Regions from separate parts of the Kitasatospora cinereorecta genome, predicted to be linked through region 2. Evidence: riboswitches for the same ligand, from Rfam matches in the RefSeq annotation. Region 2 holds a riboswitch; each other region holds the start of a gene.

The links. Region 2 has a riboswitch for S-adenosylmethionine ahead of ACFPN0_RS29185 (hypothetical protein). Riboswitches for the same ligand answer to the same signal wherever they lie in the genome.
Region 1: linked by a shared signal. The riboswitch ahead of thrC (threonine synthase) and the one ahead of ACFPN0_RS29185 (hypothetical protein) in region 2 are both predicted to bind S-adenosylmethionine.
Region 3: linked by a shared signal. The riboswitch ahead of ACFPN0_RS08670 (aminotransferase class V-fold PLP-dependent enzyme) and the one ahead of ACFPN0_RS29185 (hypothetical protein) in region 2 are both predicted to bind S-adenosylmethionine.

The regions. Positions count from the first base shown of each region.
Region 1 is NZ_JBHSJP010000001.1:4,036,604-4,041,105, forward strand. Features, by position in the region: gene ACFPN0_RS18625 (alpha,alpha-trehalose-phosphate synthase (UDP-forming)) at 1-896, opposite strand, end outside; gene ACFPN0_RS18630 (glucosyl-3-phosphoglycerate synthase) at 951-1,901, opposite strand; SAM riboswitch class I at 2,055-2,182, shown strand; gene thrC (threonine synthase) at 2,201-3,499, shown strand; gene ACFPN0_RS18640 (MoaD/ThiS family protein) at 3,528-3,803, shown strand; gene ACFPN0_RS18645 (cold-shock protein) at 4,253-4,459, shown strand.
Region 2 is NZ_JBHSJP010000001.1:6,465,445-6,469,946, reverse strand. Features, by position in the region: gene ACFPN0_RS29195 (ATP-grasp domain-containing protein) at 1-263, opposite strand, end outside; gene ACFPN0_RS29190 (hypothetical protein) at 523-1,317, opposite strand; gene ACFPN0_RS29185 (hypothetical protein) at 1,370-1,780, opposite strand; SAM riboswitch class IV at 1,832-1,943, opposite strand; gene ACFPN0_RS29180 (cytochrome P450 family protein) at 2,019-3,242, opposite strand; gene ACFPN0_RS29175 (cytochrome P450) at 3,239-4,502, opposite strand, start outside.
Region 3 is NZ_JBHSJP010000001.1:1,882,488-1,886,989, forward strand. Features, by position in the region: gene ACFPN0_RS08660 (rhomboid family intramembrane serine protease) at 1-470, shown strand, start outside; gene ACFPN0_RS08665 (Lrp/AsnC family transcriptional regulator) at 467-748, shown strand; gene ACFPN0_RS08670 (aminotransferase class V-fold PLP-dependent enzyme) at 810-2,186, opposite strand; SAM riboswitch class IV at 2,362-2,479, opposite strand; gene trpD (anthranilate phosphoribosyltransferase) at 2,617-3,681, opposite strand; gene qcrB (cytochrome bc1 complex cytochrome b subunit) at 3,805-4,502, opposite strand, start outside.

The DNA.
Region 1 (4,502 bases), 2.4 Mb from region 2:
ACCACCCGCTCGCGCCACTCGGGGCGCTCCTCCAGCAGGGCCCGGTAGGCGTGCAGGCCGCGCACGATGTTCTTGGAGAGCTCCGTGCGGTCCACCCGAACGATCGTCTTCCGCCCGGCGCCCACCTGCCGCCGCAGCGTCGCCATCCGCTCGTCCACGTCCGCCTCGTGGGAGCGGCGGCGCAGGAAGTCCGCGTCGGCGCCCAGCCCGTGCACCCCGATCCGGGTGCGGCCGGTGCCGCCGAGGATCTCCGTACAGCAGCTGATGAACGCGTCCGCCCAGCGGCGGGTCAGGAACGCGGCCCGGTCGGCGCCCAGGATGCCGCGCAGCAGCTGCTCGCCGATGTCGTCGGGCAGCAGCCGGAAGTAGTCCACGGGTGCCCACGGGGTGTGGGAGAAGTGACCGATCCGCAGGTCGGGGCGGAGCTCGCGGAGCATGCCGGGCACCAGCGAGAGGTGGTAGTCCTGCACCAGGACCTCCGCGCCGACGCCCGCCTCCTCGGCGAGCGCCTCGGCGAAGGCCCGGTTGTACGCCTCGAAGGAGGCCCACTGCCGGCGGAACTCCGCGTCGAAGACGGGCTCCACCGGCGTGTCGTAGATCATGTGGTGGACGAACCACAGCACGGAGTTCGCGATGCCGTTGTACGCGTCGGCATGGACTCCGGCGTCGATGTCGAGCATCCGGACACCGGGCTCGCAGACGCCCCGCCGGGTCGCCTCGCGGTCGCCGTCGCCCAGGGCGGCGCACACCCACATCTTGTCCTCGACGGCGCTGAGGCCGGAGACGAGACCGCCCCCGCCGCGCTTCGAGTCGAGCGTGCCGTCCGCACGCAGCGCGTACGACACCGGGCCGCGGTTGGACGCGACGAGGACCTGGGCAGCGTGCTCGGAGACCATGTACCCGAATCTAGCCCGTTCGGGGAGCCGCCAAACGTGCGGCCGCCCCGACCGCTACGCCGCGTGGCGGGACGCGTACTCCGCGATCTCCCGCATCGGCGGCCGCTCCTGCGTGTCCACCGCGTGGGTGCGCGGTACGAAGCCGTCCGCGCCCCGCTCGAACTGGGTGATCGAGGGCCGCACCAGATGCCCACGGGAGAGCCGCAGCTGCGCGGTGCGGTAGATCGCCGCGGCCATCCTGCCGAGCGCCTGGCCGTCCTGGTGCCGGTGTTTGCGTACGCCGACGTCGACCTGCGCCAGCGCGTCCAGGCCCACCGTGTGCAGTGCGTCCACGAGCAGGCCCAGCTCGACCCCGTAACCGACGGGGAAGGGGAGCCGTTCCAGCAGGGAGCGGCGTGCCGCGTACTCGCCGCCGAGCGGCTGGACGAATCCGGCCAGTTGCGGCCAGTGCAGATTGAGCAGCGGGCGCGCCACGAGCTCGGTGACCCGGCCTCCCTGGCCTGCGGTGTCTCCCAACGGCCGGTCGTACATGGCCTTGACGAACTCCACCTCGGGGTCGGTCAGCAGGGGGCCGACGATCCCGGAGACGAAGTCCGCCGAGAAGTCCCTCAGGTCCGCGTCGATGAAGCAGACGATCTCCCCGCTGGTCACCAGCAGTGACCGCCACAGCACTTCGCCCTTGCCCGGGACGGCGGGCAGGGACGGGAGTATCGCGTCCCGGTGCACGACGCGGGCGCCCGCCCGCCGGGCGACCTCGGCGGTGGCGTCGGTGGAACCGGAGTCGATCACGACCAGCTCGTCGACGAGCCGGACCTTCTCCATGAGCTCGCGCCGGATCTCCGCGACGATCGCGCCGACCGTCGCCTCCTCGTTCAGCGCGGGCAGCACGACACTCACACCGGCACGGTGCGGATCCCTCGCCCGCGCGGCCGTGAGCCGTTCGACCGGGCGGTCGGCGACCGACCAGGAACGCCTGGTCAGCCAGCGTTCCACCTCTTCCAGCACGGTCGGTACTCCCTGTCTGTGATCCATCTCGCGGTTCGGACGACTCTCTCCCTCGCCCGGGGCTTCGGTTACAGTCTTGAACAACGCGGATGGCCCTCGCATGTCGGGGTCGGTCCGCGAATAAATGCCCGGATCGATGGTCCGGTGCCATAGCGCTCATCCAGAGGGACTGAGGGAACGGCCCGTTGAAGTCCCGGCAACCCTCCTGCCGACCGCGAGGTCACGGTGGGGAAGGTGCCAATTCCGTCTTGTGGCGAAATACGTCGCGAGGAAGATGAGGAGAAAGGGCCTCCGCCATCATGGCCGTGCAGACAGTTGCAACGAACAACAATTCTTCCGCCGTGGACCTCGGTCCCGCCGTAGCGCTTTCCTGCCGCGAATGCGGCGAGCGTTTCGAGCTCGGTCCCATCTTCGCCTGTGCGTCCTGTTTCGGGCCGCTCGAAGTGGCGTACGACCTGCCGAGCGGCTCCCCCGAAGAGCTGAAGAAGCGCATCGCCGAAGGCCCGGACAACATCTGGCGCTACGCGCCGCTGCTGCCGGTTCCCTCCGACGTCGCGGACAAGCCCAACATCAACCCCGGCTTCACGAAGCTGGTCAAGGCCGACAACCTCGCCCGTGAGCTGGGCGTCACCGGTGGCCTGTACGTCAAGGACGACTCCGGCAACCCGACGCACTCCTTCAAGGACCGCGTCGTCGCGATCGCCGTCGAGGCCGCCCGTGCCTTCGGATTCACCACTCTGTCCTGCTCCTCCACCGGCAACCTCGCCGGTGCCGTGGGTGCCGCCGCGGCTCGCGCCGGCTTCCGCTCCTGCGTGTTCATCCCGCACGACCTGGAGCAGGGCAAGGTCGTCATGGCCGCGGTGTACGGCGGTGAACTGGTCGGCATCGAGGGCAATTACGACGACGTCAACCGCTTCTGCTCGGAGCTCATCGGGGACCCGCTCGGTGAGGGCTGGGGCTTCGTCAACGTCAACCTGCGGCCGTACTACGGCGAGGGCTCCAAGACCCTGGCGTACGAGATCTGCGAGCAGCTCGGCTGGCGGCTGCCCGACCAGCTCGTCATCCCGATCGCGTCCGGATCACAGCTCACGAAGATCGACAAGGGTCTCCAGGAGCTGATCAGGCTCGGCCTGGTCGAGGACAGGCCGTACAAGATCTTCGGTGCCCAGGCCGAGGGCTGCTCCCCGGTCTCCACCGCGTTCAAGGCCGGCCACGACGTCGTGCGGCCGCAGAAGCCGAACACGATCGCCAAGTCCCTGGCCATCGGGAACCCGGCCGACGGCCCCTACGTCCTGGACATCGCCCGGCGCACCGGCGGCGCCGTGGAGGACGTCGACGACGAGCAGGTCGTCGACGCGATCAAGCTGCTGGCCCGCACCGAGGGCATCTTCGCGGAGACCGCGGGCGGTGTGACGGTCGGTGTGACGAAGAAGCTGATCGAGGCCGGCCTGCTCGACCCGACCCTGACCACCGTCGTCCTGAACACCGGTGACGGGCTGAAGACGCTGGACGCCGTCGCCCCGACGACCGGCCTGGCGGCCACGATCCGGCCCAGCCTGGAGGCGTTCCGCGCCGCGGGCCTCGCCGCCGCCAACTGACCACCCGAGACCGAAGGAAGGCATCCACATGAGCGTCAAGGTCCGCATCCCCACCATCCTCCGCACCTACACGGGCGGTCAGGCCGAGGTCCCGGCGGAGGGAGCGGTCCTCTCCGAGGTCATCGCGTCCCTGGAGAAGAACCACCCGGGCATCGCGGCCCGCGTCCTGGACGACCAGGGCAAGCTGCGCCGCTTCGTGAACGTGTACGTCAACGACGACGACGTGCGGTTCGAGGGCGGCCTGGAGGCGGCCACCCCGGACGGCGCCGGCATCTCGATCATTCCCGCCGTCGCCGGAGGCTGACCCCCGGACGCGGCGCGCGGGGCCCGAGGGTTCCGCCCGACCGCGTGGTGAACATCATTGCCCCCTCCGCGAGAGAAGCGGAGGGGGCAATTCTGCAGGGTTGAGCACGGTACAGTTGGGGAAGCCCCCTCAGCTGCCCGTGCCGCCCGCATATGAGAATGCGCCCGGTCGCGACAAGAAGCAGCCAAAGTACGTGAACTCTTTGCGGCATAAGTGGCCTTTGCCCGGCCCGACTTGCCCAGGAACATCACGGGTCCTCCCCATCCGGGTGTTCAGGCGTGCCCAGAATTCTCGTCCGATTGACCTGTTGCAGAGGGCAGTTGGGCAGATACATTCAGCCGCGGTCGACGCGTTCCGGCGCACGCCACCCTCTCCTGTCGGAGGGTGAGTTCTGACCCGGGCCCGCGAAGTGCGGACCTGCGCAAGGGCCAGTAATAGGGGAGTTAGGCATGGCTCAGGGCACCGTCAAGTGGTTCAACGCGGAGAAGGGGTACGGCTTCATCGCGGTCGACGGTGGTGCGGATGTTTTCGTCCACTACAGCGCGATCCAGATGGACGGGTACCGCACCCTCGAAGAGGGTCAGCGAGTTGAATTCGAGATCTCGCAGGGCCAGAAGGGGCCGCAGGCGGACATGGTCAAGCTCGCCGTCGGCTGAGCTCGGCGCGGTCGGCCAACGACACTACTCACGCACGCAGGGT
Region 2 (4,502 bases):
GTGATCCCGCGCCCGGTGAACGGGTACGGCAGTGCGTCCAGCCAGCCCTCGTCCGGCTCCAGCAGTGTCACTCCCAAGGGGCCTGCCACGCCCGAGGCGAAGTGCGGGCCGCCGTAGTAGTGCGCGCCGCTCCTCCCCCGCAGCCGGTCCGGCACCCCGGCGCGGGGCAGGATCACGACCTCCATGCCGCGGTCGCGGGCCGCCCCGGCCAGGAGGCCGGCCGTGGCGGAACGGTGCGGGGCGAGCGCCAGGAGAGGGACCATGCGACAGCAGCTTAGGCGCCCGGGACCTTCCGGGGGTCAGGCTGCCGGGCCCGCGGTCCCGCCACCGCCGCCCACGGCCGCCGACACGCGGCAACACCCGGAGCGGTCCGCTCCCGCGTCGGCTCCGTCAACTCGCCTCGCGCCACGACAGCACACCGTGGTACTGCGATGTTGCCCCACACGACGGGTGGTCAGTTTCCGCAGAGGACGGCCACCGGCCCGAAACACCGCCGACGGGGACGGGCACCGGCAGCGCCGATCACACGCCGGCGGACTTGGCCACCTTCCCGACGAGAGCCGCGATCATCGGTTCGTCCGGCCCCGGCTCCGGCGCGAACTTCGCCAGTTGGGCGGGAGGGAGCGGCCCGAAAACCTCGGAGGTCTCCACGGTCGCGATGACCCCACCCACACGTACGACGGTCACCAGGGAGTAGTTGTACCCCTTGTGTCCGGACGTCGTTTCCGTACGGCCCAGCACGCGGTACCGCACGGCCTCCTCGCCGAGATCCGGTACCGGAAGCGTCTCGGTCGTGAGGGAGGCGGCACCATGGGCATTCCGTACCGAGAAGCTGTCGCATGTGTCCACGGCGCGGCGCAGTTCGGCGAGACGGGAGCGGGCCGTGTGCGGCGGGTAGCTGGTGAGAACGGTGTTCCGGGGGGCCATGGCACTGTCGCCCACGTACATCGTCGACCATGCGGCAGCCGATTCCCCGCGGCCGGGCACGTTTTGGCTGCGCACCTTCCGCAGAGCCACACAGCCGTCCGGCTCGGCCGTCTCCTCGCCGACGTCGCCCGTGGCGGCGCCGGTGCGCGCATCACCACCGGTGAGGGTGAAGCCTGCGGCTGCGGCCTCGCCTTCGGTGAGAAGCGCGGCCTTGAGCGTGTCGGCGGTGAGCGGCGTGGAGCGGTCCTTCGCCTCCGACGCCGCCGGGTCCCGCTCGGCGTCGCTGCCTGCCCCGGCCGGCCTCTGGGCGTCGGAGCAGGCCGGGGCCAGACCGAGGACCGGCAGGAGAGCGGCGGCCGGAAGCCATCGCCGTCGCATGTGATGTGCCATCAGGTTCCGTTTCCTCGAGCGTGTTCGGGCCGTGATCACGCGGTCCCTCCAGCTACGGCCCGTAGGTGAAGTGTCCGCGGCTCGTGCGCTGTGGGCCGGGTCCCGCCGTCCCGCACAGTGCACCGCCCTCGGTGCCGACGTTCACCAGGCCGGTCGCCTCACCGTCGAGGCCCACGAACCGCAGCGCGTGCCAGCGCGGCAGCCAGTAGACCCGGCCCCGGTGGCCCGCGAGCAACTCCCGCAGACCGGCGGGGGCGTGCGTCCAGACCTCGGGCAGACCGCCCGCGTGGTCGAAGGCGGCGCGCAGGGCGAACCAGCCGTCGTCACGCACGTCGCTGGAGGTCAGCAGCAGCTCGACGGCCTGGCCGGGCTCCTGCACGCACTTCTTGGCGTGGATCCAGTGCACGTGGTGGCCGGGGGCGTACCGCGTGCAGCCGTCCTGGTGAACGAGGTGGGGGAGCATGGGCCGTCGCCCGCCTTCCGGGGTCATGGACCCCGGGGGCCCGTCCCCGGTGGTCCGCTGTTCCCCGCACGGTGCCGCGCGGGGCGGGTCGTCACCCGGAGCACCCGCAGCGGAAGCGGGGTGCCGTCCAGCGAGCCGGGGCTTTCCACTGGAACTCATGACCCACCGGAAGCGTAACAGCAGCGCAGGATGCGTCAGCGCGTGCGCAACACCCCTCTGACGCACCGCACATGACGCCTCACCCGTGCAGGAGAACGGGGAACGCCTCCATGTCGTTCTGTGTCATCACCGGCAGCTTGCGGATCTCGTCGTCGGGTATCGCGAGCTTCAGGTCCGGGAAGCGGCCGAACAGGGCGGGCAGCGCGATGCCCGCCTCCACCCGGGACAGGGCGGCACCGGGGCAGATGTGCGGGCCGTGACCGAACGTCATGTGCCGGATCGGCGCGGGGCGGGTGATGTCGAAGACGTCGGCGTCCGCCCCGTGCTGCGCGGCGTCGCGCCCGATGGCCCGGTACGAGATGACCAGCCCCTCCCCCTTGGCGATCACCTGGTCCCCGACCTGAATGTCCTCCGTGGCGAACCGCATCAGCAGATGGGTGCTGGGGGTGTCCCAGCGCAGGGTCTCCTCGATCACCGTCTCCCACGGGATCTCCCCGTCCAGCACCTTCCTCAGCTGGCCGGGGTGGGCGAGCAGCGCCCGTACGGCGTTGAGGACGAGCCCGATCGTGGTCTCGTGCCCGGCCGCGACCATGGCCTTGAGGTTGCCTACGACCTCCTCCTCGGTGAGCGGTTCGCCGCCCTCCTCCGCGAGGATCAGCGCACTGGTGAGATCGTCCGCGGGGCGCGCCTTCCTGTCCCGTACGAGCTCCGCGTAGAAGACGTCCAGCTCCGCGATGATCGCCATGCGCTCCTCCTGCGGGGTGAGCATGGAGAAAAACGCCTTGTACCGCTCCATCAGCATCGGGTGCAGCGCCTCGTCCACGCCCATCAGCAGACCGACCACCCGCATCGGCAGCGGCTGGGCGAACACCGTCTTGAGGTCGACGACGCCGTCCTTGCCCTGCTCGGCGAGTGCGTCCAGCAGTTCCTCGGTGAACTGCTCGATGGCCGGGCGGATCGCCTCCAGCCGGCGCGGGGTGAGCGCCTGGGAGGTCTTCGTCCGCAGCCTGCGGTGCTCCTCACCGTCCACGGTGAACATGGAGCGCCCGGCGTCGATCATGCCGATCAGCGGCCAGGCGTGCGTGACCTCGCCGCTCTGCCAGAGCCCCCACGCGTCCAGGTCCTTCACCAGCCGGGTGTCGACCAGGAGTTGACGTGCCTCCGCGTGCCGGGTGACGGTCCAGGCGGGCACCCCGAGGAGCTCGATGCGGGCGAGCGGGGCGCCGTTGCTCAGCTGTTCGGTCTCACCGTCGAGGTCCCGGACCAGGGGGTCGACGACCACGGTCGCGTGCGGGCACTTCACAGCGGGTCTCCTGTCGTACGTACGGGTGCGAACCGGACGGGGAGCGCGTTCATCCCGCGCAGGAAGGCGGAGGGCCGCCGCACGAGGTCCTGGGGCGGGACGGCGAGCTGGAGGTCGGGCAGCCGGTCGAGGATGACCTCGATCGCGGTACGGGCGATGGTCTCGGCGATCTCCTGTGCGGGGAAGGGGCAGCGGTACTCGCCGTGGCTGAACGCCAGGTGCGCCCCGTTGCTGCCGTGCCCCAGGTCCTGGCGTATCAGGGGGTCGGTGTTGGCGGCGCCCAGGCCCAGCAGGAGCATGTCCCCCGCCTTGATCATCCGCCCGCCGAGCTGCGTGTCGCGGGCCGCCCAGCGGCCGGCGAGGATCTGGGTGGGGCTCTCCTCCCAGAGGACCTCGTTCATCGCGTCGCCGACGCTGCGCCGGCCGCCGGCGAGCGAGTCGGCGAACTGGTCCTCGGTGAGCATCAGGCGCAGGGAGTTGCTGATCCAGTCGGCGGTGGTGAGGTGGCCGGCCGCCGTGATCGCCATCAGGTCGAGCGCGTACTCCTCGTCCGTGAAGGGCTCGGGGTCGGCGAGCATCCGCGAGGTGACGTCGTCCCCGGGCTCGGCCCGCTTGGCCGCCACCAGCCGCCGCATGTGCTCGCCGAACCGCCCGTGCGCCTCCTGCGCCCCGGGGCCCCCGTCGGCCAGGTCCTTCAGGACCCGGGCGATGTCCGCCCCCTCCGCGTCGGGGAAGCCGACGAGCCGGGCGAGGACGAGCACGGGCAGCGGCTCGGCGAAGTCGGCGACGAGATCGGCCGTGCCCCGGCTGCACATGCCGTCGACGAGCCGGTCGGCGAGCTGCTCGCAGTGGTCCCGGATCTCGAACGGGTCCACGCCCTCCAGCGCGGGCACCACCATCTCGGAGTGCCGCCGATGCTCGGCGCCGGCGGTGAAGTAGATGGACGGCATGGGTTGCCCCACCATGGGGAGCAGCGGCCAGTCCTCGGGGATGTGCTCCCACTGGTTCCACAGCCCGACGTCCCGCGGGAACAGCTCACCGTCGCTGGTGACCTGGTGCAGCTCGCGGTAGCCGACGACCAGCCAGGCCGGAAAGCCGCCGGGGAGCTCGACGGGGACCACGGACCCGTACGCGTGGCGCATCGTCCGGTACAGCGCCTGCGGGTGGGTGTGGAACTCCGGTCCGCTGAGCGGTACGGGGGCGGTGGCGGCGTGCGCGGGGCAGCCGCCGCCGGACGCGGGCACGGCGGATAAGGAAGGG
Region 3 (4,502 bases), 4.6 Mb from region 2:
GCTGGCTGCACCTGCTGGGCAACATGCTCTTCCTGTACGTGTTCGGCTCGATGGCCGAGGAGCGCATGGGCCGCGCCGAGTTCGCCTTCTTCTACGTCTGCTGCGGCTACTTCGCCCTGGTGGTCTACGCGGTCGTGCACCCCGATTCCGACCAGACCCTGGTCGGCGCGTCGGGGGCGATCTCGGCGGTGCTCGGCGCGTTCCTCCACCTCTTCCCCCGGTCCCGGGTCACCAGCCTCTTCCCGTTCCTCTTCTTCCTGCCGCTGCGCTTCCCCGCATGGATCGTGCTCGTGTTCTGGTTCGTCCTGCAGTGGCTGGCGGCGCGGAGCGCGGGCAGCGGTCCGGGCGTGGCGTATCTCGCCCATGTGGCGGGCTTCGCCGCGGGGTTCCTCTACTCCTGGGGGCGCTTCCGGGGTGGGGTTAGGGTGAAGGCTCCAGCCAGGGCCACCGAGGGAGAAAGCAAGCCGTGATCACCGCGATCGTGCTCATCAAAACCAGCGTGGACCGGATTCCCGAGATCGCCGAGGCCATTGCCGCGCTGGACAGCGTCAGCGAAGTCTTCTCGGTCACCGGCACGTACGACCTGATCGCCATGGTCCGGGTGGCCAGGCACGACGATCTGGCCGACGTCATCCCCGGCCGCATCAGCAAGATCCCGGGCGTCGAGGGCACCGACACCCACGTCGCCTTCCGTACGTACTCGCAGCACGACCTCGAGGCGGCCTTCGCCATCGGTCTCGACGCCTAGCAATGCTTCGGGCCGGGGACGCGGCACCCCTCGTCCCCGGCCGAAGCCGTACGCGGTCCCGTCAGACCTGTGCCGCGCCCCGGTCCGGGACGCAGCGTCCGTCCTCCGTGCGGTAGGTCCACCGCGCGCCCGCGCCCACCAGCTCCCGGACCGCGCCCAGGAACCGCTCGATGTGCTCGTCCGGCGTACCGGCTCCGAAGCTCACCCGGATGGCGTTGAGCGACCCCTCCCCCGGCTCGGCCTCGGGCGCACCGCACTCGCCCGGGTCCTGCGGCTCGCTGCCCAGCAGCGTCCGGACGAGCGGGTGGGCGCAGAACAGTCCGTCGCGCACCCCGATGCCGTACTCCGCGGAGAGTGCCGCGGCGAAGTGCGAGCTGTTCCAGCCCTCGACGACGAACGAGATGACGCCGACCCGCGGGGCGTCGTCGCCGAACAACGAGAGCACCTTGACCTCGGGAACCTCCGCCAGTCCCTCGCGGACCCGGGAGACGAGCCGCTGCTCGCGGGCGACCAGCCGGTCGAACCCGGCCTCGGTCAGGGCCCTGCAGGCGGCGGCGATGGAGTGGACGCCGATGACGTTGGGCGATCCCGCCTCGTGCCGGGCCGCCGTGGTGTGCCACTCCACGTCCACGCCGCCGTCGGTGCGCCGGGCGACCTTGCGCGAGGCGCCGCCGCCGGCGAGGTACGGCTCCGCGTCCCGCAGCCAGTCGGCGCGGCCCGCGAGGACGCCCGAGCCGAACGGCGCGTACAGCTTGTGCCCGGAGAAGGCGACCCAGTCGACGTCCAGCTCCGCGATGTCCACCGGGTGGTGGGGCGCCAGCTGCGCCGCGTCCAGCACGATCCGCGCACCGTGGGCATGGGCGGCGGCGGCCAGTTTCCCGACCGGCCACAGCTCACCGGTGACGTTGGACGCGCCGGTCACGCAGACGAGCGCCGGCCCGTGGGGCTCCCGCCCGGCCAGCGCCCGCTCCAGCGTCGCGACGGCCTCGGCCGGGGTACGCGGGGCGTCGAGGTACGTCACCCGGGCATCGCGCCAGGGCAGCAGCGAGGCGTGGTGCTCGGTCTCGAAGACGAAGACCTGGCAGTCGGCGGGCAGTGTGGCGGCGAGCAGGTTGAGGGAGTCCGTCGTCGAACGGGTGAAGACCACCTGGTCCTCGGGGCGGCAGCCGAGGAAGTCCGCGACCGTCGTGCGGCTGCTCTCGAAGAGGTCGGTGGAGAGCTGCGAGAGGTACCCGGCGCCGCGGTGCACGCTGCCGTAGTACGGGGCGTAGGCGGCCACGTCGTCCCACACCCGCCGCAGAGCCGGGGAACTCGCCGCGTAGTCGAGGGCGGCATAGGTGACGTCACCACCCGTCACCAGCGGAACAGTGACATCGGCACCCAGGACCGGCAACGGCGCACAAAAGGACTGGTCGAGGGCAGCGGTGGAGACGGACATGGCGAACTCCCGTAACAGGCAGGCGAAATCCTCGCGCCGGCGATACGCGGCAGCACGGGGAAGAAGGAAAAGACACAGGTGCGGAGAAGGGCGTGGAGCCCTAGCGCATTCGCTTGCTCACAAGAGGCTCCCTAGGGACCAGGACCCCGGGGGTTGGCATACACAGATGCCGAGGGGCCCGCGCTTGCCGCAGACCTCACTGCCTGCGGCCCGGTCTTCACCCGGGGCACCCCGCCACGGACGGAGGGTTGCCGGACAGCGGGCCGGGGCCGTAGTCGCTGTCACTCATGACCTGCGCAGCATCTTGCCATACCCGTCCGTACGCGCAAGGGCGCGGTCCGCGATCCGGACCGCGCCCTGCTGCACCTCGTACACCCCGGGCCGCTCCGGACCCGTCGGCCGGATCGGAACACGGCCCGGACGAAGGGACCTACGCGTTGCTCGCGGCCACCCAGCGCTCCAGCGCGCGCTTGGCCGCACCCGAATCGATCGACTCGGCGGCCCGCGCGATCCCGGCGGCGATCTGCTCGTTCAGCGTGCCCTCGCCCGGGTCGAGGGCGACCAGCGCGGCGGCCGAGTTGAGCAGGACCGCGTCGCGTACCGGACCGGTCTCCCCGTCCAGCAGCCGGCGGGCCACATCCGCGTTGTACGAGGCGTCGGCGCCGCGCAGCGCCTCGACCGGAACCAGCTCCAGGCCGACGTCACGCGGGTCGAACCGCTCCTCCCGCACGGTGCCGTCCCGGGCGATCCAGACCCGGGAGGCCGCCGTGGTGGTCAGCTCGTCGAGACCGTCGTCGCCCCGGAAGACGAGCGCCGAATTGCCGCGGTCGGCGAGCACGCCCGCGACGATGGGCGCCATCCTCAGGTCGGCGACCCCGACGGCCTGGGACCGTACCCGGGCCGGGTTGGTGAGCGGGCCCAGGATGTTGAAGGTGGTCTGTGTGCCGAGCTCCTTGCGTGCCCTGGCCGCGTACCGCAGGGCGGGGTGGAACTTCACGGCGAAGCAGAAGGTGATGCCCGCCTCCTCCGCGACCTCGACCACGCGCTGCGGCGTGAGTTCGAGACTGACGCCGAGCTTCTCCAGGACGTCGGAGGCACCGCTCGCCGAGGAGGAGGCGCGGTTGCCGTGCTTGACGACCTTGGCGCCGGTCCCCGCGATCACGATCGCCGACATGGTGGAGATGTTGACCGTCTTGGCCAGGTCCCCGCCGGTGCCCACGATGTCGACCGTGCGGCCGGGCACGTGGATGGTCCGGGCGTGCGCGTACATGGCGTTCACGAGGCCGGTGACCTCGTCGACGGTCTCTCCCTTGGCCCGCAGCGCGACCGCGAATCCGGCGATCTGCACATCGGTGGCCTCGCCGCTCATGATGCGGTCCATGGCCCACGCGGTGTCCTCGGCGGTCAGGCTCTCGCCGCGCAGGAGCGGGGTCAGCACGCCGGGCCAGGAACGGGCCGCCACGCTGTCGCCGCCGTCCGGGGTCACCACGTTCATGGTCCGCTCCTGGGGTCCACTGCCGGTAAGGGGTCGCTGCACACCCTATCCAGCCCCGGGGACGGCGAAGAGCCCCGTCCATCGAATGGACGGGGCTCCTGCTGTGGCGTTCAGCTGAGGTGATCAGTGGTGGCCGTGGCCGCTGGTGATCTCCTTGTACTCCTCGGCGGTGGGCTTGGCGATCTGGTTGTTCTCGCCGTAGTAGCTCCTGCTGAGCCTGGCCCGCAGCCTCTGCAGCGCCGACGGCTTGCGCTCGACACCGTTCTTGTCGACCGTGGGGCCGATCTCGAACGGCTTGTACTGCTCGTGCGCCGTGAGCGTGTGCAGCTGCGCCGGGCTGAGCGGCTCGTGGATCTCCACGAACTCACCGTGCGGCAGGCGCTTGATGGTGCCGGACTCGCGCCCGTGCAGCACCTTCTCCTTGTCGCGGCGCTGGAGGCCGAGGCAGATCCGCCGGGTGACGATGAACGCCAGGACCGGGCCGACGAAGAAGGCGATCCGGACGAACCAGCTGATCGCGTTGAGCGACAGGTGGAAGTGCGTCGCCCAGATGTCGTTGCCGCCGCCGATCAGCATGACGAAGTAGACCGTCACCCAGGCGACACCGAGGCCGGTACGGGTCGGAGCGTTGCGCGGACGGTCCAGGATGTGGTGCTCGCGCTTGTCCCCGGTGATCCACGACTCGATGAACGGATAGAGCGCCAGCGCCGCGAGGACGACACCGAAGAGAACCAGCGGGATGAGCACGCCCAGGGCCAGCGTGTAGCCCCAGAGGTTGATCTCCCAGCCCGGCATCACACGGACGAAGCCTTCCGCGAAGC